4 regions of the Streptomyces sp. NPDC107765 genome follow, and region 1 is predicted to be linked to each of the others. Evidence: riboswitches for the same ligand, from Rfam matches in the RefSeq annotation. Region 1 holds a riboswitch; each other region holds the start of a gene.
The links. A riboswitch is a leader RNA that binds a small molecule or an ion and turns the genes downstream of it on or off. The one in region 1 is predicted to bind cobalamin.
Positions count from the first base shown of each region.

Region 2: it holds a riboswitch for cobalamin, as region 1 does, so the genes downstream of both, metE (5-methyltetrahydropteroyltriglutamate--homocysteine S-methyltransferase) here and ACZ7MX_RS26875 (cobalamin biosynthesis protein) in region 1, are expected to answer to the same signal.
Region 3: it holds a riboswitch for cobalamin, as region 1 does, so the genes downstream of both, cobN (cobaltochelatase subunit CobN) here and ACZ7MX_RS26875 (cobalamin biosynthesis protein) in region 1, are expected to answer to the same signal.
Region 4: it holds a riboswitch for cobalamin, as region 1 does, so the genes downstream of both, nicT (Nickel transporter NicT) here and ACZ7MX_RS26875 (cobalamin biosynthesis protein) in region 1, are expected to answer to the same signal.

Region 1 covers NZ_JBVKBL010000012.1:65,659-70,917, forward strand. The annotation lists gene ACZ7MX_RS26865 (vWA domain-containing protein) at 1-1,518, opposite strand, end outside; gene ACZ7MX_RS26870 (hypothetical protein) at 1,524-1,949, opposite strand; cobalamin riboswitch at 2,153-2,286, shown strand; gene ACZ7MX_RS26875 (cobalamin biosynthesis protein) at 2,416-3,402, shown strand; gene ACZ7MX_RS26880 (cobyric acid synthase) at 3,399-5,000, shown strand; gene ACZ7MX_RS26885 (putative cobaltochelatase) at 5,178-5,259, shown strand, end outside.
Region 2 covers NZ_JBVKBL010000009.1:345,082-350,340, forward strand. The annotation lists gene metE (5-methyltetrahydropteroyltriglutamate--homocysteine S-methyltransferase) at 1-1,448, opposite strand, end outside; cobalamin riboswitch at 1,599-1,824, opposite strand; gene ACZ7MX_RS23635 (SMI1/KNR4 family protein) at 2,141-2,674, shown strand; gene ACZ7MX_RS23640 (hypothetical protein) at 3,165-3,701, shown strand; gene ACZ7MX_RS23645 (hypothetical protein) at 3,675-3,965, opposite strand; partial or broken gene ACZ7MX_RS23650 (ATP-binding protein) at 4,087-4,509, shown strand; partial or broken gene ACZ7MX_RS23655 (GNAT family N-acetyltransferase) at 4,573-4,867, opposite strand; gene ACZ7MX_RS23660 (hypothetical protein) at 5,162-5,259, shown strand, end outside.
Region 3 covers NZ_JBVKBL010000004.1:373,904-379,162, forward strand. The annotation lists gene ACZ7MX_RS13270 (precorrin-2 C(20)-methyltransferase) at 1-483, opposite strand, end outside; gene ACZ7MX_RS13275 (precorrin-8X methylmutase) at 480-1,112, opposite strand; gene cobG (precorrin-3B synthase) at 1,109-2,491, opposite strand; cobalamin riboswitch at 2,707-2,834, shown strand; gene cobN (cobaltochelatase subunit CobN) at 2,872-5,259, shown strand, end outside.
Region 4 covers NZ_JBVKBL010000006.1:49,889-55,147, forward strand. The annotation lists gene ACZ7MX_RS16520 (MerR family transcriptional regulator) at 1-285, opposite strand, end outside; gene ACZ7MX_RS16525 (SDR family NAD(P)-dependent oxidoreductase) at 382-1,329, shown strand; gene ACZ7MX_RS16530 (helix-turn-helix transcriptional regulator) at 1,445-1,888, shown strand; gene ACZ7MX_RS16535 (VOC family protein) at 1,899-2,309, shown strand; gene nicT (Nickel transporter NicT) at 2,395-3,525, opposite strand; cobalamin riboswitch at 3,557-3,772, opposite strand; gene ACZ7MX_RS16545 (ArsR/SmtB family transcription factor) at 3,854-4,228, shown strand; gene ACZ7MX_RS16550 (carbohydrate ABC transporter permease) at 4,292-5,173, opposite strand; gene ACZ7MX_RS16555 (ABC transporter permease) at 5,170-5,259, opposite strand, start outside.

The sequences.
Region 1 (5,259 bases):
CCGCTGCTCGGCGCCCTCGGCGAGGGCCGGGTCCGGGGAGCCGGAGGAGCCGATGTGCGAGCCGTCGTTGGCGAGGTAGAGGCCGATGGTGTGCAGCAGGCCGGTGCCGGACAGCACCGGGCTGGGGCGCAGCAGTTTGAGGTCCTGGTGGCCGCTGTCGGTGCCGGTGAGCAGGTCCTGCCAGGAGGCGCCCACCGTCTCGACGTCGGCCGGCCGCTTGCCGGCGGGGATGCCGACGACCAGCGGGCTGTAGGCGACCGGGCCGGTGTTGTGCAGGGTCGCCGGGGAGCCCGTGCCGGGCATGCCGCGACGGGCCTCCTCGTAGTCGGCGGTGGATTCCGGGATCCACAGGTCGGGTTGCGGGCCGGGCCGGTAGAGCGGATCGGTGCCCTTGTCGTCCTGCTGTCCCTGGCCGGTGCCCCGGGCCTCGCCCTGCCAGCGGGCGGCGGCGGCGAAGCCCTGGTCGATCTGGTCCTTGGCGGCCGAGTAGACGGTGATCTGGGCGCGCCGGCAGCCCGCCGGGAGGTCGCCCTCGCCCTGCAGCGGGCGGGTGTTGGCCTCGGACATCTCGTAGTCGAACGCGGCCTGGCGCAGGGACGGTTCTGCCTCCGGCGCGGTGAGCAGCCGCAGTTCGAGGGCGGGGGGGCAGTCCGGCGGCGGTTGCAGCAGGTGCCGGACGACGAGCCCGGTGGCGATCAGGACGAGCGCGGTGAGGCAGGCGAGCAGCGGTTTCAGGCGGGGCCGGACGTACTCGTTGAAGTGGCGGCGTAAGCGGACCCGCGGCGGGGTCGGCAGCCGCGCCTCGGGGGTGGCGAAGGACAGCACGACGTCGTCGACGGTGTTCTGCTTCGCGGACCGGGGCTCCCACACGTCGCCCATCGGCGTCCGCTCACCGGCGAGCCGGACCCGTAATTCCCGTACCAGGTCCTCGAAGGTGACGAACCGCCGGCCGGGGAGGCCGTTGGCGAGGATCTGCACCAGGGCGCGGGTGAAGACGGTGCCGCCGGCCGGTTCCTCGCCGCTGAAGATCCGGCGGTTGGGCTGGGCGGCCATCAGCAGCGACATGGGCTTGCGGTGGGAGTGGAAGGCGCCGCCGGCGTTGCCCGCGTAGCAGCACTCCAGGACGATGACGATGCGTTCGGCGCGGGCGCTGTCGAGGCAGGAGAGCACCGCGTCATGCCAGGAGACGGTGGTGTGGCTCTGCCGGGGCACCGAGCCGCCGACCATCAGCCGCAGGTCGCCGCCGTCGCTGCCGACCCAGCCGTGGCCGGAGAAGTACACCAGCAGCAGTCCGCGGGCCTCGTCGGCGGCGGTCTTGAGCGCCTGGCTGAGCTGCTCGGGTTCGGCCGGCCGGCAGGGCGTGATCTCGTCGGCGGTGAACAGGTCCGTGGCGGTCAGCGCGCGGCTCAGCTCGGCGATGTTGTCCTCCACCGCGGGCAGGCGCGTAAGCGTCGCGTAGTCGTGGACAGCGATCAGCAGCGCCCGGTTGATCTTTCCCCGCGCGTCGTATTCGGACATCCGGCTCAGTCCTCGCCGGTGCTGCCACTCTCGTGCGCCGGGCTGCCGGGATCGGGGCGTCCTGGGCCGCCGTCGCCGACGACCTCGACGGCGGGTTCCTCGCCGGCGGCACGCTCCTCCTTGCGGCGCCGCAGCCATTCCCGCACGGCGATGCTCATTCCCTTGGTGACCTCGGTGGCGATCGCGCCGACGATGACCAGGATCAGGTCGTCCACGCCCACGGCCATGTCGGCGGGGCCCGGTTCGTCCCCGTCGCCGGTGAGGTGCGGGGGCTGCGGCCGGTGCTCCCAGGTGTGTTCCCGGCGGCTCAGCCAGGGTTCGCGCTCCAGCCAGGCCCGGAGGTCGTCGAGGTCCTGCTGCGGATTGTCCGTCCCGGTGACCCTGAGGCGGATCTCCTGACGGTCCTCGTGATGGTCGACGTGCTCCGGCATCCCCCAGCCCCCTTCCGGCGGCCCCTTCGCCACCGTGCACCAGATAGTGACGTGGAATCAGGGACGGGGGCAACCGTCCGTGACGCCACCACCACCCTGTGGCGTGCGCCACAGGGCCTGCCGCGGGGCAGCGTCGCAGGTCAAGGGCGAGTTGACGGGCTTCGCGGACCGTGGTGGACTGCCGGGGCCAATCGGCGACAGATGAGGAAGTCCGGTGAGAATCCGGCGCGGTCCCGCCACTGTCACCGGGGAGCGTTCCTCCGACGAGGGCCACGGTCCGTACCGACGTACGGGCGGGAAGGCCGGGGGACACGCCGATCCGGGAGCCAGGAGACTCTGGTCGCCGTCACGTCGAGCCAGGGCGAGGACCCTGAGTGAGGACATACCGCCATGCCTGGCCGCCCGCCCCGCCCCCCACTTCCCGCTGCCGCAGGGCCCCTTCGAGGACCGACGGCGGCCTGATCGGATGCGCGGCGAACACGCGGGATATGCGTGCGGCGCGGCTCTCGGCTTCCTCGGCGACCTGATCGCGGCGGACCCGCGGCGCGGCCATCCGGTGGCCGCGTTCGGCCGGGCCGCCGCCGCCGTCGAGCGCCGGCTGTGGCGCGACCACCGGGGCCGCGGCGCGGCCCACGCCCTGCTGTGCGCGGGCGGCGCGGCGGCCGGCGCGGCGCTGCTGGAGCGGGCCGTACGGCACCGCAGCGGCGCCCGGGTGGCGCTGACCGCGGCCACCGTCTGGGCGGTGCTGGGCGGCACCTCGCTGGGCCGGGAGGCGCGGGCCGTCGGCGGTGCGCTGGAAGCGGGCGATCTGGACGTGGCACGGGAGCGGCTGCCGCATCTGTGCGGCCGCGATCCCCAGGCGCTGGACGGGCCGCAGATGGCCCGCGCGGTGGTGGAGTCGGTGGCCGAGAACACCTCGGACGCGGTGGTGGGCGCCCTGGTGTGGGGCGCGTTCGGCGGGGTGCCCGGTCTGGTGGCGTTCCGGGCGGTGAACACCCTGGACGCGATGGTGGGTCACAAGTCCGCGCGCTACCGGCGGTTCGGCTGGGCCGCGGCCCGACTCGACGATGTCGCCGGCTGGCCCGGCTCCCGGCTGACCGCCGCGCTGACCGTGCTCGCGGGCCCCGACCGGCGCGGTGCGCTCGCGGCCTGGCGGGCGGACGGCGGGGCGCACCCGAGCCCCAACGCAGGTCCCGTGGAGGCGTCGTTCGCGGGCGCGCTGGGCGTGCGGCTGGGCGGCACGCTGGCGTACGGCGGACGGGTGGAGCACCGTCCGGTGCTCAACGGCGCGGCGCGGCCGCCCGCGGTGGCGGACATCGAGCGGGCGGTGCGGCTGTCGCGGCGGGTGAGCGCGCTGGCGCTGGTGGCGACGGTGGCGGGACGGCTGACGGCGGGCGCGGTGCGGCACGGGGTCGCAGGCGGCAGGGGCACGAGCGGGAGGAAGCGCCGGTGAACGGGCAAGGCGGGACGGCCGGGGGGCTCGGCGGCGGGCTGCTGGTGGCCGGTACGACGTCCGACGCGGGCAAGAGCGTGGTGACGGCGGGGATCTGCCGCTGGCTGGTCCGGCAGGGCGTGAAGGTGGCGCCCTTCAAGGCGCAGAACATGTCGCTCAATTCGTTCGTCACCCGTGAGGGCGCGGAGATCGGCCGGGCGCAGGCGATGCAGGCCGCCGCGGCCCGGGTCGAACCGACCGCGCTGATGAACCCGGTCCTGCTCAAGCCGGGCGGCGACCGCAGCAGCCAGGTGGTGCTGCTGGGCAAGCCGGTGGGTGAGCTGAGCGCGCGCGGGTACTTCGGAGGGCCCGGGGGGTCGTCCCCCGGGGAGGCGCAGTACGCGGGCGGGCGGGAGCAGTTGCTGGGGACGGTCACCGACTGTCTCGCCGAACTGCGCCGCACCCACGACGCCGTCATCTGCGAGGGCGCGGGCAGCCCGGCCGAGATCAATCTGCGGCGCACCGACATCGTGAACATGGGCATCGCCCGGGCCGCCCGGATACCGGTCGTGGTGGTCGGCGACATCGACCGCGGCGGCGTCTTCGCGTCCTTCTTCGGCACCACGGCGCTGCTGTCGCAGGAGGACCAGGCGCTGGTCGCGGGGTACCTCGTGAACAAGTTCCGGGGCGATGTGACGCTGCTGGAGCCCGGCCTGGACATGCTGCGGCAGCTGACCGGGCGGCCGACGCTGGGCGTGCTGCCGTACGCGCACGGGCTCGGCATCGACGAGGAGGACGGCCTCCGGGTCTCGCTGCGCGGCGCGGTGCGCGAAAGCGTGGTGGCCCCGCCGCACGGCGCGGACGTGCTGCGGGTGGCGGTCTGCGCCGTCCCGCTGATGTCGAACTTCACCGACGTGGACGCGCTGGCCGCCGAACCGGGCGTGGTGGTGCGGTTCGTGGACCGGCCCGAGGAGCTGGCCGACGCGGACCTGGTGGTGCTGCCGGGCACCCGCGGCACGGTCCGCGCCCTGGCCTGGCTGCGCGAGCGCGGGCTGGCCGACGCGGTCGCCCGGCGGGCCGCGGAGGGCCGCCCGGTGCTGGGCATCTGCGGCGGCTACCAGCTGCTCGGCGAGCACATCGACGACGAGGTCGAGTCGAGGGCGGGCGCCGTCGAGGGCCTCGGGCTGCTGCCCGTACGGGTCCGCTTCGCGGTGGAGAAGACGCTCGCCCGGCCGCTGGGCGAGGCGCTCGGCGAGCCGGTGGAGGGCTACGAGATCCACCACGGCGTCGCCGAAGTGACGGGCGGGGACGAGGCGTTCATGACCGACGGCCGGGGACGCGCCCTCGATGGCTGCCGGGTCGGCTCCGTATGGGGCACGCACTGGCACGGCTCGCTGGAGAGCGACGCCTTCCGCCGGGCCTTCCTGCGGCGGGTGGCGGCGGACGCCGGGCGGGCGTTCGTCCCGGCCCCGGACACCCGCTTCGGCGCGCTGCGCGAGGAGCAGCTGGACCGGCTGGGCGATCTGATCGAGGAGCACGCGGACACCGGGGCGCTGCTGCGGCTGATCGAGAAGGGGGTGCCGGAGGGGCTGCCGTTCGTGCCTCCGGGGGCGCCATGAGGGCCCCCGGAGGCGTGACCCCCGCATGTGCGGGGAGCAAAGAAGCAGCTCCACCAGGTGCTCGTGAAGGAGTGGGCCATCCCCGCATATGCAGGGCCAAGGACCGCCAGCGTGCCGCGCGGCGGAAACAGTGACGACCGGCAACGGACGCAAGCCACTCGAAGGAGTGATCACCACATGAGCACCCGGTATCCGTTCACCGCCGTCGTCGGCATGGACGACCTGCGGCTGGCGCTGCTGCTGAACGCCGTCAGTCCGG
Region 2 (5,259 bases), on a different contig from region 1:
ACCTCCTGGATCTCGGCCTTGACACGCTCCTCGTATCCGGTGCTGTCGATCCGCCCGGTGCGCAGGTCGGCGCGGGCGAGGCGCAGTTCGTCGGTCTGCGGGAACGAGCCGATGGTCGTCGTCGGCAGCAACGGCAGTCGGAGATGGGCGCGTTGGGTGGCGGCGCGTTGGCGGTACGGGTAGGAGCGGCGGGCGTCGAAAGCTGTGACGGCCGCGGCGCGGGCGCGCACGGCGGGGTCGCGGGCGATCGGTGAACTGACCCGGGAGGCCAGATCGGCGCGGTTGGCGGCCAGTTCGGCCGTGATGGTGTCGGTGCCCTGGGCGAGGCCCTTGGCGAGGATGACGATCTCGGTGGTCTTCTGCCGGGCGAAGGCCAGCCAGCGCCGGATCTGCGGCTCGATGTCGGGCTCGGCGGACGCGTCGAGAGGGACGTGGAGGAGGGAGCAGGAGGCGGCGACGTCGACCCGGTCGGCGAAACCGAGGAGGGTGCCGAGGGTGGACAGGGACTTCGCCAGGTCGCTGATCCAGATGTTGCGGCCGTTGACGACCCCGGCGATCAGCCGCTTGCCGGGCAGTCCGCCGACGGCGGCCAGGGCGTCCAGGTTGGCCGCGGCGGCCTCCGTGAAGTCCAGGGCCAGTCCTTCGACGGGGGCCTTGGCGAGCACGGGCAGGGCGTCGCCGAGGCGGTCGAAGTAGGAGGCGACCAGGAGCTTCGGGCGGTCGGGGAGGGCGCCGAGGTCGCGGTAGGCGCGGGAAGCGGCGCTCAGCTCGGCCGGGGTGCGGTCCTCGACCAGGACGGGCTCGTCCAGCTGCACCCACTCCGCGCCCGCCGCGCGCAGGTCCGCGAGGACCTCGGCGTACACCGGGAGCAGCCGGTCCAGGAGGGTGAGCGGGTCGAAACCGGCCGGGGCATCCGGGGCGGGTTTGGCGAGCAGCAGGTAGGTGACCGGGCCGACGAGGACGGGCCGGGCGGCGAGCCCCAGCGCCAGGGCTTCCCTCACTTCATTGACCTGCTTAGTCGAGTCTGCCGCGAGCACGGTGTCCGGGCCCAGCTCCGGCACGAGGTAGTGGTAGTTCGTGTCGAACCACTTCGTCATCTCCAGCGGCGCGCTGTCCTGGGTACCGCGGGCCATGGCGAAGTACCCATCGAGGGCGTCGGCGTCGACGGCGGCACGGTGCCGCGCGGGAATCGCGCCGACCATGACGCTGGTGTCGAGGACGTGGTCGTAGTAGGAGAAGTCACCGGTCGGGACCTCGTGGACGCCGGCGTCGGCCAGCTGCCGCCAGTTGGTGCGGCGGATGCCGACGGCGATCTGCTGGAGGGCGTCGGCGGTGACGCGGCCCTTCCAGTAGCCCTCGATCGCCTTCTTCAGTTCCCGGTTCGGCCCCTGCCGGGGGTAACCGTGGACGGTGGCCCGTACTGCCGCGGCTGCGGACTTGGCTGTCACGAAACTCTCCTTCGCGAGCTCTGGACGAGAGCGACCCCGGAGGGTGCGCAGACGCGAAGGGACGACAGACCGGACGAGCCACGACACGCGTGCCCGCCGGATATGTACGCCGACCCGCCCACGAGGTCACCGGGATCTCCGCGCACGGCCGTCCGCGCGCGGGCAGTGGCAGGTCTTCGGACTCACGGGCACGCCTCGTTCTTCTCCGAGGCACCTACTGGCCGTCGCTTCCCGGGCCCGTCGCTTCCAGGCCCAGTGCGAATGACGGCGGTCGTTCCCGCTCACCGCTGCGGGGCAGTCCCGGATTCCCACCGGGTTCCCTCTTACGACGCGTCTGCCTGGCGGGCAGGGCGAACCAGCTGCACGGTCAGCGTACACACCGGACCGAGGGGGCGAGCGACCGTGGGAGCACCGTCGCCCGCGCCGAGATGGCCTCAACTGCAGGAGGCAGTCGAGAAGGGCGAAATTAATTCAATACTCCGTCACCCCCGTTTACGACGGTTCGGAAAAGATCCCCAAGGGCGTGACCATCGAGGCACACGGCTCAAACGGATTCGCCTTCACGCAACACAAGAGCACCGGAATCAGCGGCCAGCACAACGTCGCCTTGATACCGAACAAGAAGAGAGGCACCTAACGGCACACAGCGACGGCGCGTAAGATCCCACCAGCACCCGGCACAAGGACACGCGATGACTGCTTCCCTCGAACTACTCGCGCACATCATCCCCCCACCCGCGCAGCCCCGAGACAAAGACTGGGACAGCGCAGAGCAAGCACTGGGCATCCAACTTCCCAGCGACTACAAGGAGCTCATCCACACGTACGGAGGCAGCAACTGGGACGACTACCTCTACGTCCTGGAGCCCGGCTGCCCCAACGACAACTACGACCTCATCGAATGGGAAGACCAGCAAACCGAAGCGCTCGACGGACTGTGGGAATTCGAGAAAAAGCCCACTGAACTCGAAGAAGAAGGAACCCGAGTCATCCCGTGGGCCACCACCGACCACGGCGAGTGCCTCTACTGGCTCGTCCGTCCCGGCCAGCACCCCGATGCATGGACCATCATGGTCAATGAGGCACGTGGTGAGCGCTGGGAACACTTCCCCCACACCTGCACTCAGTTCTTGGCCGCCGCCCTCAATGGTGACCTGCGCTCCGAAATTCTTTCCTCTCGATTTCCCCTCTCTGTCCACGAGTTCCGGCAACTTCAGGCGGTATAGCCCGGCAGTCGGCTCCCATGAGCGACCGGCCCGTATGACAGGAACCATTCGGTCCGGGTTGCCACCTGGCTTACGCCACGCTGCCCGGATCCGGGTCGTGCGCACATCCGAGCGTGGTGAGTGCCTGCCAAGGAAGCATGCTGTACTCACGACCTGGATTCGCTGGGTGGGGGAGGCGGTGACCCCCTCCGGTCTCAGCGGTTTCCTTGGGTGAGGAACCCACGCCCCACTAGCTCGCGCGCTGAGCAGTCGCCCAAATCGACGATGCACTGATGGAGCGCAGAGCGCTCTGCTGGGGCAAGGCCGATCCCTCGAGACCGGTTCCCCTCCGCCTGCGCGGAGCGGACTCGATGCACGTCCTGCCGGTCGAGCCGCTGGCGCTCGCGCTGGGCGAGGAGCGGGTGGTCGGCTCTGACCGCACCGTCAGCTTCAACTCGGTGCGCTACTCGACCCCGCCCGGCTACACCGGCGCCAGGGTCTGTGCCGGGTCGTGGGCGAGGAACTGTCGATCACGGCCCGCACCAAGTCCGGTGACCTGTCGGAGATCTGGCGTCACCAGTTGTCCACGCCTGGCGTCCCGCAGCTCATCGATGCGCACTACCCCGACCACCCCGACGGCCGCTCGGTCCATCAGCCCAGGCTGCGACCGCGCTCGGAGGCGGAGGTCGCGTTCGTGGGCATCGGCCCGGGAGCCGGGCGCTGGCTGAAGGAGGCCGCCCCCGCCGGAGCGTCTCGCATCCGCGCCAAGATGGCCCACGCCGTCGAGCTCGCCGCGGTCCTGGGCATCGACCGGGTCGACCAGGCCCTCAGGCTCGCGGCTGCGGCCGGGCGCTTCGCCGAGGACGACCTCTCCATCCTGGAGCACATCGCGGCCAGCGAGCCCGTCGGCCAAGTCGTCCGCGCGGACGAAGCCCTCTTCGTCCAGAACGGCACCATCGCCTGGCAAGCCCTGGGTCGACAGCAGACAGCGGCTGGGGAGTCGATGGCCGACTGGCCGCAGTCAGTCGCCGATGAACCACAGATATAGGTGCAGCCCGCGCTCGACGACCTCGCACAGCTCGCGGGCCTGCCCGGCCCAGTCACCGCCCAATTCGGCAGGAAGCCGGTCGAGTTCCGACAGCAGCAGCGGCACCTGCCGCTGGTTGAAGACCGCATCCCCATACGGAGTCAGGGCCCAGAGCATCGGAAACTCCGCCGAATCCAGATCCGCGAAGCCGACCGTCCACTCCACACCGGCTTTGGCGCGAGCCACGACGTTCCCGCTGTCACCACGCACCGCCATATTGATCATCCGCCGAGCCTATCGGCGCCCACCTCGACCCACGAAGGAATTACCGACCATGACGTTTCCACAGGCCCCGGCCCTGCCCGAGGAACTCGACGAGCTGATGCGCCGAATGCGGCTGCCCTATATGCGCAAGGCTGCACCCGACGTCCTGGCCACTGCCCGGGCTCAGAGGTGGGATCCCGCCGAGGTCCTGCGGCTGCTGATCTCCGAGGAGGTCAGCAGCCGCGACGCGGCCACCCGGCGCCTTCGCCGCCACTCGGCGAACTTCCCCACCGGCAAAACCCTCGCGTCCTGGCGAGCCGAGGACTCCACCATCCCCGAACCCACCCAGAACTCCCTGATCACCTTGGGATGGATCGGCCGCGCGGAGAACCTGGTGATCGCCGGCCCGCCCGGAACCGGGAAGTCGCACTTCACCGGGGGTCTGGCCCAGGCCGCGATCGAGAAGGACCTGCGGGTCGCCTGGTTCACACTGGAGATCCTCGCCGCCGCGATCGGCAAGTCGAAGGTCGACGGCTCGACCGCCCGCACGGTCGCACGGCTCTGCCGGGCCGATCTGATCGTCATCGACGACATCGGCCTGCTCCCGGTCGGCGAGGACGCCGCCGAGGGCGAGTCGCCAGCCGATCTCCACTCCTGTGAACGGCATGCCGCCATCCACCTGGTCCAAACCCGCGAAGCCGATGAACTCCCCGGTGGCCCTGCACTTCAACCGCCCACCACCCGTAGCCGCGCTGGTCGAACTCGGCCTGGAACTGGGCCATGGAGGCATCGCTTTGTTCGCGGGTGAGTGGATCACCCAAGTGCTCCCGCACCTCGGGATCGGCATTCATCGCCGCCCATGGTGCAAGGTCGGAGTCACGCCATCGACGGAGGGCGAGGCGATCGGTACGCAGTTCGGCCATGCTGCCCACCCATGTGAACTCTGCCGTCCGGGCAATCCTTTTTCTTCGATGAGAGCCGACTGGCGACCGGCCTCTCTTGCATGGCGCGTCCTGCCGTCGGGCAGTTGGCTCACGACGGTGCCGCCTACTTCGGCCGGGTGGTGCCGGTGACTCCCAAAAGCCTTGACGATGGGGTGAGTTGGGGCTCGATACTTGGCTGGGTACGGCAGGGGCGGGCAGGCGAGCGGGGGGCTTTCGGTGGGTGCGCTGAGGGACGTTGAGACACAACGGGCCTGGGATCTGGCGCGGGAGGCCGTGCGACGGTTGGCACCGGAGGAGTTGGAGCTCTTCGAGGAGACGGCCGGGGCGTACTTCGACGATCCGCGGCGGGGAGACCGGAAGGCTCGCCAAGA
Region 3 (5,259 bases), on a different contig from region 1:
GCGGGCCGCGGCGGCACTGATCGAGGTGACGCCGGGGATCACCTCGGTCGGGTAGCGGTGCGCGAGCCGCTTGTGCATGTGCTGGTAGGAGCCGTAGAAGAGCGGGTCGCCCTCGGAGATGACCGCCACCGTGCGGCCGGCGTCGAGGTGCGCGGCCAGGCGCTCCGCGGCCTCCTCGTAGAACTCGTCGAGCGCGCCGCGGTAGCCGCCGGGGTGGTCGGTCGACTCGGTGGTGACCGGGTAGACCAGCGCCTCCTCGAGGTGGTCGTCGCGCAGGTGTCGGGCCGCTATGGAGCGCGCGATCGAACGGCCGTGGCGGGCGCTGTGGTAGGCGATGACGTCGGCCTCGGCGATGACTTCGACGGCCCGTACGGTCATCAGGGACGGGTCGCCGGGGCCGAGGCCCACGCCGTAGAGACGGCCGGTGGTCCCGGTGCGGATGCCCGTGCCGGTGCCAATTTCCTGCTGCTCGCTCACGCTCACTCTTCCTCGCTAGCAAGGGCGTTGAGGGCGGCCGCGGCCATGGCGCTGCCACCGCGCCGCCCGCGCACCACGATGTGGTCCAGCTCCGACGGATGGGCGATGAGGGCGTCCTTGGACTCCGCCGCGCCGATGAAGCCGACGGGTATGCCGATCACGGCGGCCGGGCGGGGCGCGCCCTCCTCGATCATTTCGAGGAACCGGAAGAGGGCGGTCGGGGCGTTGCCGAACGCGACGACGGCGCCCTCCATGCGGTCCCGCCACAGTTCCAGGGCCGCGGCGCTGCGGGTGGTGCCCATACGGGCGGCCAGGTCCGGCACCGCGGGGTCGGCCAGTGTGCAGAGCACCTCGTTGCCGGCCGGCAGCCGCTTGCGGGTGACGCCGCTGGCGACCATGTTGGCGTCGCAGAGGATCGGCGCACCGTCGCGCAGCGCCTTGCGGGCGGTGGTCACCACACCGGGGGTGAAGGCCAGATCGCGTACGAGGTCGACCATGCCGCAGGCGTGGATCATCCGGACCGCGACCCGGCTGACGTCGGCGGGCAGGCCGGAGAGGTCCGCCTCGGCGCGGATGGTGGCGAAGGACTGGCGGTAGATCTCCGCACCGTCCTTCTCGTAGTCGAACGCGGTCACTCTGGCCTCGTTTCTGGCGTTCCTGGTGTTACTGATGCTGCGGGTGTTGTTGCTGGTGCGGCCGGCATTGGGGCCGGGCGTACGACCGCGACCTGGTACCCCGCCTCCGTCGCCAGTACGTCGATCCAGGTCCCGTGCGGGTGCCCGCAGCGGCGCTCGCAGCCGGACCAGTAGAGGGGGGCTGCCTCCGGTACGGCGGGTGCGGCGAGGCCCGGCGGCAGCGGCACGCCCGCCTCGACCGCCGCCGTCACGTCCGCGCGGACGTCCGTGCGGGACTTGGCGCAGCCCGGTCGGCCGGTGCAGGCGCCGATGCGGTGCCAGGGGGAGGACGGGTCGGTGACCAGGCCGGCGGCGGCCAGTTCGCGGAGGCGGGGCGCGGCCGCGGCGGCCGCCAGGCCGGGGACGACGATGCCGCGCCACGGCGTGAGGCGGAGTTCGCCGGATCCGTCGTCGGCCGCGAGGGACGCGAGCAGCCGCCACTGGGCCACCGACAGCCTGCCGAGCGGCGCCAGTACGGACAGCGCGCTGCGGCCGTCGCGGCCCTCGACGATGCCGGGGGCGGAGGAGTCCGCATGGCGGACCACCGGCTCGGCCACCCCCGCCCCGCCCGGTACGTACCGCGCCTCGATGCCCGCCGCCCGCAGTGCCTCCGCCACGTCCCGCACCGAGAGCGCGTGGCCGTCCGGGAGTTCGCGCACCCGCCAGGCGCCGGTGCCGCCGGCCGCCGCGGCGGTCAGGAAGGTCTCGGCGGCGGTCAGGGCCGCGCGCGGTGCGTCCGGGCCGGCGATCCGCAGCGCCGCCGGGTCGTCGCCGACCCGCAGCAGCGCCCCGCCGCCGGCCGCTCCGTCACCCGTGATGCCCGATTCTGCGACCAAGGTCACATCGCCGCCGAGCGCCGCCACATCGCCCCGCCCGTCGTCCAGGGCGAACAGGAAACGGCCGGACAGCGCGGTCGCGGAGTCGCTCGCGCACAGCAGCTCGTCCAGCCGGCGGGCCCACCGCCGCACGTCAGCAGGGGTGTTCCGGTCCAGCCCGGCCAGCGGGGAGGCGAGGATGTTGCGGATGCGTTCGTGGCGTTCGGACGGCAGCAGGCCGGCGTCGTGCAGCAGCTCGGCGAGGCGGCCGCCGCAGCCGTCCGGCAGGCCGCGCAGCTCGACGTTGCCGCGCGAGGTCAGGGACAGCCGGCCGTCACCGAGCAGGTCCGCGGCATCGGCCAGCGCATGGGCCTGATGGGCCGTCAAGTCCCCGGCGGGGATGCGTACTCGGGCGAGATGGCCGTCGGCGGCCGGATGCAGCCGCAGCGCTCCTGGGCAGGCGTCACCGCGGGCCCGCACGGGCGGTTCGGCCCGTCGGGGCCGTGGTGAGGGGGAGGGCGGCATGGCGGCGAGCATACCTACGACGGTGCGCGACCGATCCGGGGCGGATCCGGCCATGAAACGGACGAATCCGGCCACCACGGCACGGGTTACGGAGCCCCGCGTACCGGGCGTACCGAAAGCCCCGCCCGCGGTCGCTCGCCGCCCCCGCAAAGGCCCGCTTACCTCCGTCGCCCGCAGCCCTTACTATGCAGGTCGGCGGGTCGGCTGACCCGTCGGACGCCAGCGACGGCGCCGGGCCCTCGGGTCCGAGGGAGGAAGCCCGGTGAGAATCCGGCGCGGTCCCGCCACTGTGAACCCGGCCGGTGCCGGGTGAGTCAGGAACTCCCGCCGTCCTTACGACCACCCGGGGCGCGGACACCCCGAGGAAGGCCAGCGCTCGCATGCTGCATTCGTCCGGGGACCACCCCGCGGCCCCCCGAATCCTGCTGCTGTCGACCTCCGACACCGACCTGCTCAGTGCCCGCGCGGCCACCGGCCCGGTGGCGTACCGGCTCGCCAACCCCGCCCGCCTCGACGTCACCGGGCTGCCCGATCTGCTCGACGGCACCGACCTCGTCGTCGTCCGCCTCCTCGGCGGCATCCGCGCCTGGCAGGAGGGCCTCGACCTGCTGCTCGCCGAGGGCCAGCACCGGCCGGTGGTCGTCCTCACCGGCGAACAGGCCCCCGACGCCCAGCTCATGGAGCAGTCCACGGTCCCGGTCGGCATCGCCGCCGAGGCGCACGCCTACCTGGCGCACGGCGGCCCCGGCAACCTCGAACAGCTCGCCCGCTTCCTCTCCGACACCGTGCTGCTCACCGGCCACGGCTTCGAACCGCCCGTGCCCGCCCCGTCCTGGGGCCACCTGGAGCGCCCGGCCGCCGACGGCACCGGCCCGGTCGTGGCCGTGCTCTACTACCGCGCCCACCACATGAGCGGCAACACCGCCTTCGTGCACGAACTGTGCGCGCAGATCGAGACGGCCGGCGGCCGCCCGCTCCCGCTCTACGTCGCCTCGCTGCGCGCCCCCGAGCCCGAACTCATCGACGCGCTGCGGACCACCGACGCCATCGTCACCACCGTCCTCGCCGCCGGCGGCACCAAGCCGGCCGAGGCCGGCGCCGGCGGTGACGACGAGTCCTGGGACGCCGGCGCGCTGGCCGCCCTCGACGTGCCGATCCTCCAGGCGCTGTGCCTGACCGGGTCGCGCAGCGCCTGGGAGGAGAACGACGAGGGCCTCTCGCCGCTCGACGCCGCCTCGCAGATCGCCGTCCCCGAGTTCGACGGCCGGCTGATCACCGTCCCGTTCTCCTTCAAGGAGGTCGACGAGGACGGCCTCCCGGTCTACGTCGCCGACCCCGAGCGCGCCGCCCGGGTCGCCGGCATCGCCGTACGCCACGCCCGGCTGCGCCACCTCCCCAACGCCGACAAGCGCCTCGCGCTGGTGCTCTCCGCCTACCCCACCAAGCACTCCCGCATCGGCAACGCCGTCGGCCTGGACACCCCGGCCTCCGCCGTCGAACTGCTGCGGCGGCTGCGCGCGGACGGCTACGACTTCGGCGACGAGAGTGCCGAGCCCGTACCCGGCCTCGCATCCGGTGACGGCGACGAGCTGATCTACGCCCTCATCGAGGCCGGCGGCCACGACCAGGAGTGGCTCACCGAGGAGCAGCTGGCCCGCAACCCCGTCCGCATCCCGGCCGCCGACTACAAGCGCTGGTACGCCACGCTCCCGGAGGAGCTGCGCGCGTCGGTGGAGCAGCACTGGGGGCCGCCGCCGGGCGAGATGTTCGTGGACCGCACCCACAACCCCGACGGCGACATCGTGCTCGCCGCGCTGCGCCGCGGCAATCTGCTGGTCCTCATCCAGCCGCCGCGCGGCTTCGGTGAGAACCCGATCGCGATCTACCACGACCCCGATCTGCCGCCCTCCCACCACTACCTCGCCGCCTACCGCTGGATCGCCGCGTCCCGCGAGGACGGCGGCTTCGGCGCGGACGCCATGGTCCACCTGGGCAAGCACGGCAACCTGGAGTGGCTGCCCGGCAAGAACGCCGGCCTGTCCGCCGCCTGCGGCCCGGACGCCGCCCTCGGCGACCTCCCGCTCGTCTACCCCTTCCTGGTCAACGACCCCGGCGAGGGCACCCAGGCCAAGCGCCGGGTGCACGCCACCCTCGTCGACCACCTCGTCCCGCCGATGGCTCGCGCCGACTCCTACGGCGACATCGCGCGCCTGGAGCAGCTGCTCGACGAGTACGCGCAGATCTCCGCCATGGACCCGGCCAAGCTGCCCGCCATCCGCGCCCAGATCTGGACGCTGATCCAGGCCGCCAAGCTCGACCACGACCTCGGTCTGGAGGAGCGCCCGGACGACGACGGCTTCGACGACTTCCTGCTGCACGTCGACGGCTGGCTGTGCGAGGTCAAGGACGCCCAGATCCGCGACGGTCTGCACGTCCTGGGCGCCGCGCCGGCCGGCGCGGCCCGGGTCAACCTCGTCCTGGCCATCCTCCGCGCCCGTCAGATCTGGGGCGGCACCTCCGCCCTGCCCGGCCTGCGCGAGGCCCTCGGCCTCGACGAGTCCGCCGCGACCCGCACCACCGCCGACGAGGCCGAGGCCCGGGCCCGCGCCCTGGTCCAGGCGATGGAGGACGCCGGCTGGGACCCGGCCGCGGTGCCCGACGTGGCCGCCGGCCACGGCCCGCAGGTCGCCGACATCCTCGACTTCGCCGCCCGCCAGGTCGTCCCGCGGCTCGCCGCCACCACCGACGAGATCGACCACGCCGTACAC
Region 4 (5,259 bases), on a different contig from region 1:
GTGCGCGCGCAGCAGCGCCAGCCGGTCCGGCTCATTGCCCGGACCGGAGCGGACGAGGTCGGCGAACTTCCTGATCGTGGCGATCGGCATGCCGGAGGCCCGCAGCCGGTCGCACAGCGCGAGCCAGTCCACGTCCGTCTGCGCATAGACGCGCTGCCCACCGGCGGAGCGCGGGATCTCCCGCAGGAACAGCCCCTCGCGCTCGAAGAACCGCAGCGCGTGAACGCTCATCCCGGTCAAATCGGCGACCCTGCCTATGGACATGCCGTTCGCGTGCTCACCCATCCTGCCCACCCCTCCAGCCTCTCCGGCTCCTCCGCCCGCTCCTTCGGCGAACCGTACCTTGACCTAGCGTGCACTCCAGCTTTTAGCGTCGTCCGCATGATCACGAAGCAGCAGAAGATCGGCACGGGATTCGGCGCGCACAGTACGGCCGACGAGGTCCTGGCCGGCATCGACCTGACCGGCACCACCGCCCTGGTCACCGGCGGATACTCCGGACTCGGCCTGGCAGCGACTCGTGCCCTGGCCCGCGCCGGGGCCCGCGTCATCGTCCCCGCACGGCGGGCAGCCGTCGCCGAGGACGCCCTGCGGGACGTCCCCGAGGCCGAGGTCCGAACGCTCGATCTGGCCGACCTGGAAAGCGTCCGGACCTTCTCCGACCGCTTCCTGCAGACCGGGCGCACCCTCGACATCCTCATCAACAACGCCGGAATCATGGCGTGTCCGGAGACCCGCATCGGGCCCGGCTGGGAAGCCCACTTCGCCGTCAACCACCTCGGGCACTTCGCGCTCGTCAACCGTCTCCGCCCCTGCCTCGCCCCCGGCTCCCGGGTGGTGGCCGTGGCCTCCTCGGGGCACTTCCTCTCCGACATCCGTTGGGACGACCTCCACTTCCGGACCGGCTACGACCGCTGGCTCGCCTACGCGCAGTCCAAGACGGCCAACGCCCTCTTCGCCCGCCACCTCGACCGCCTCGGTGGCCAGAGCGGACTGCACGCCTTCGCCGTCCACCCGGGCAGCATCCTGACCCCGCTGCAACGCCACGTCCCGCGCGAGGAGTGGCTCGCGCACGGCTGGGTGACCCCCGACGGCCGGCCCACCGACGGCTTCAAGACGCCGCAGCAGGGCGCAGCCACCGCGGTCTGGGCCGCGACCTCACCCCTTCTCGACGCGTACGGCGGCGCCTACTGCCAGGACTGCGACCTCGCGGACCCGGCCGAAGGCGACGACATGCTCGTCGGCGGCGTCAAACCGTGGGCCACCGACCCCGAAGCCGCCGCCCGCCTCTGGGAACTCTCCAGCGCCCTCACGGAGACGGATTTCTGAGCCGTCCGGGCCGGCCGAACCGGTGCCGAACGGTGCCGGACCGAGGCGTCCCCCGGGTCCCGCCGGCCGCCGGCGGCGCTGGGCAACGCCGGCGGGACGTGGCACCATCGCGCTCGTGACCAGCAGACCCACCACGGCCCAGGCCCTGCGCGATCTCGCGTTGCTGCGCCGCGTCCGCGACCGGATCGACCGGGAGTACGCCCAGCCGCTGAACGTGGAGGCGCTCGCCCGTGGCGTGAACATGTCGGCCGGGCACCTCAGCCGCCAGTTCCGGCTGGCGTACGACGAGTCGCCGTACTCCTATCTGATGACGCGGCGCATCGAGCGCGCGATGGCCCTCCTGCGCCGTGGCGGCCTCAGCGTCACCGAGGTCTGTTTCGCGGTCGGCTGCTCGTCACTGGGCACCTTCAGCACGCGCTTCACCGAGCTGGTCGGGATGCCGCCCAGCGCCTACCGGCGCCAGGCGGCGCTCGCACCGGCCGAGCTGCCGCCGTGCCTGGCCAAACAGGTGACCAGACCGATCAGGAATCGAGAAGCGCAGGTCACCGAGCGCCCCTAGCGTGAGAGCCATGGACATCACCATTCACACCAGTTTCCTCCCGCACGACGACCCGGACGCCTCCCTGGCCTTCTACCGGGACACCCTCGGCTTCGAGGTCCGCAATGACGTCGGGAACGGCAAGATGCGCTGGATCACGGTCGGCCCCGCCGGCCAGCCCGACACGTCGATCCTCCTGGCGCCGCCGGCCGCCGACCCCGGGGTCACCGACGACGAGCGCCGCACCATCACCGAGATGATGGCCAAGGGCACCTACGGCTGGATCCTGCTGGCCACCAAGGACCTCGACGGCACCTTCGAGCGGGTGCAGGCCGGCGACGCCGAGGTCGTCCAGGAGCCGACCGAGCAGCCGTACGGCATCCGCGACTGCGCCTTCCGCGACCCCGCGGGCAACCTGATCCGCATCCAGGAGCTGCGCTGAGCCTTCCGGCGAGCGCAGCCATGACCACGGGGGAGGGGGCGGGGCCGCGAAGCCCCGCCCCCTCCGCCCCGGCACGCCAGGGTCCTTACGGCGCCGGAGCGCAGCCTCCGCCGTTGCCGGCGGAGCGCGCCGCCCAGCGCTTCTCGACGCCGGCCAGGCGCCAGTACGCCAGCGCCGCGGCCCACACCACCACGAACAGGCCGACGATGATGAAGCCGACGTTGTCGAGGTCGAGGCCGGAGATCCAGCCGGTCACCGGGTCGCTGAGGCCGAGCTTGTCGTGGAGCACGGTCACCAGCTCGATGGTGCCGATGAAGAGCGCGACGGCGATGGACAGACCGGTGATGGTGAGGTTGTAGTAGACCTTGCGCACCGGGTTGGAGAACGCCCACTGGTAGGCGAAGTTCATGAAGGTGCCGTCGAGGGTGTCGAACAGGCTCATGCCCGCGGCGAAGAGCAGCGGCAGGCACAGGATCGCGTACCAGGGCAGGCCGGCCGCGGCGCCGCTGCCCGCCATCACCATCAGCGTGACCTCGGTGGCGGTGTCGAAGCCGATCCCGAAGAGGAAGCCGAGCGGGAACATCTGGCCGGGGCGGGAGATGGAGCGGGTGAACCGGCCCAGGAAGCGGTTCATGAAGCCCCGCGCATCAAGCCGCTGCTCCAGCTCCGCCTCGTCGAAGCGGCCTTCGCGCATCCCGCGGAACACCCGCCAGATCCCGGTCAGCGCAACGAGGTTGAGGGCGGCGATGAGGTAGAGGAACGTGCCCGAGACCGTGGTGCCGACCGTGCCCAGGATCTGGTGGGTGCGGGATTCGTCGTTGAGGAGGGCGCCGGCGAGTTGGGCACCGCCGGCGACGAGGGCGGCCATGACGACCACCACGCTGGAGTGGCCGAGGGCGAACCAGAAGCCGACCGACACGGGACGCTTGCCGTCGGCCATCAGCTTGCGGGTGGTGTTGTCGATCGCGGCGATGTGGTCGGCGTCGAAGGCGTGCCGCATGCCCAGGGTGTAGGCGGTGATGCCGAGTCCGACGCCGAAGACCTGGCTGCCGACGGAGTAGTGGTGGGGCACCACGAGCAGGAACAGCACGCCGAAGGCGACGACGTGCAGCCCGGCTATGACGGCCATCAGGCCCGCGGTGCGTACGGTGTCCTGCCGGCGCCAGCGGAACGTGGCGGGGGCAGGGGTGGTCGGGGTATCGGTGGACAGGGCCATCCGGCGGTCACGCTCCAGCACCTCGTGGATCACTTCGTGAGATGCCGTGGCCGGTCTCCTGGCTTACAGGTGCACGCGTCCATCCCCGCCTTCCCGGCCGCAGGCTGCGGTCAGTGGCGCCGTACCGCGGAGTGCGGGTACGGAAAAGGGCTGGAAACTCCCCGATCACAGTGGCGAGGGCCGCTCCGGACTGGGACCACGAGGTCCGTCACCGGTCTTCCCGAGCACCACGGCGCGCCAACCCTACGGGCCGTCCAGCGATTCCTACAAGCCTGCACAACTGTGCAGGTATCGAAGATCACATTCGGTGACCTGCAAAGATGTCCTCATGCATCTCGTCCCGGCCGAGCGCGCCGACCACCGCATCATCGACGGCCACCGCGTCTGCGACGCCATCGCCGCCATCGGTGAGCCAGGCGAGGTCCGGGCCTGGGCCGACCGCTTCGCCCTGCTCGCCGATCCCGGGCGCCTCGCCCTGCTGCTCGCCCTCCACCGGGCCGGCCCCATCGCCGTCTCCGACCTGGCGGTCGCCACCGGCATGAAGGACACCGCGGTCTCCCAGGCACTGCGCCTGCTCCGGGCCGCCGGAGTGGTGGAGGGCGCCAAGGACGGCCGGGTGGTGCGCTACCGCGTGGTCGATGACGCGACCGCGGCCCTGCTGACGCACTGCACGGCGGCACAGCCCCGGCCGGCGGAGGCATAACGCCGTGGCCCGCTGCCTGGGACAGCGGGCCACGGCGCTACGGGAAGACTCCCGGACCTGGGGCTACTTGACCGAACCGGCCATGATCCCCTGGACGAAGTGCCGTTGGAACGCGAAGAACACGATCAGCGGCACGATCAGGGACAGGAAGGCGCCGGGCGCCAGCACGCCGATGTTGCTGCCGAACTGCCGCATCTGCGACTGCAGGGCGACCGTCAGCGGCTGCGACTCGTTGTCCGCGAAGAGCAGGGCGACCAGCATGTCGTTCCAGACCCACAGGAACTGGAAGATGGCCAGACTGGCGATGGCCGGGCGGCCCAGCGGCAGGATCAGCTGGGAGAAGATCCGCCATTCCCCGCCGCCGTCCATCCGCGCGGCCTCCAGCATCTCCTTGGGGATCTCCGCGAAGTAGTTGCGCAGCAGGAAGATGGCGAACGGCAGACCGTACGCGGTGTGGAACAGGATGACGCCGGGGATGGAGCCGAACAGGCCGAGCGCGCCGAACAGTTTGGCCACCGGCAGCAGTCCGATCTGCACCGGCACCACCAGCATGGCGACCACGACCAGGAAGATCCAGTCCCGGCCGGGGAAGTCCATCCAGGCGAAGGCGTAGCCGGCCAGTGCGGCGATCACCACGACGGCGATCGTGGTGGGCACCGAGATCAGCACGGTGTTCCAGAAGGCCTGGACGATGCCCGAATCCTTCAGCAGCGCCGCGTAGTTGTCGAGCGAGAGCCGGCCGGGCGCGGTCAGCGCGGTCCACCACCCGCTGTTGGCGTTCGCCTCCTCCGTACGCAGCGAGGAGAGGAACAGGCCGGCGGCCGGGGTGAGCCAGACCAGGCCGATGACGAGCAGGAACAGCTGGATCACGGCCCGGCTGATCCGCTTCGCCGGGCGGCGGTCCGACCGCCTGCGCGGCGGGACGGTTTGCTGGGCGGTGGTCATGACTGGCTCCTGCGGAAGCGACGGATGTTGAGGGCCATGGCCGGCACCACCAGGAGCAGCAGCAGGACGCCGAGGGCGCTGCCCAG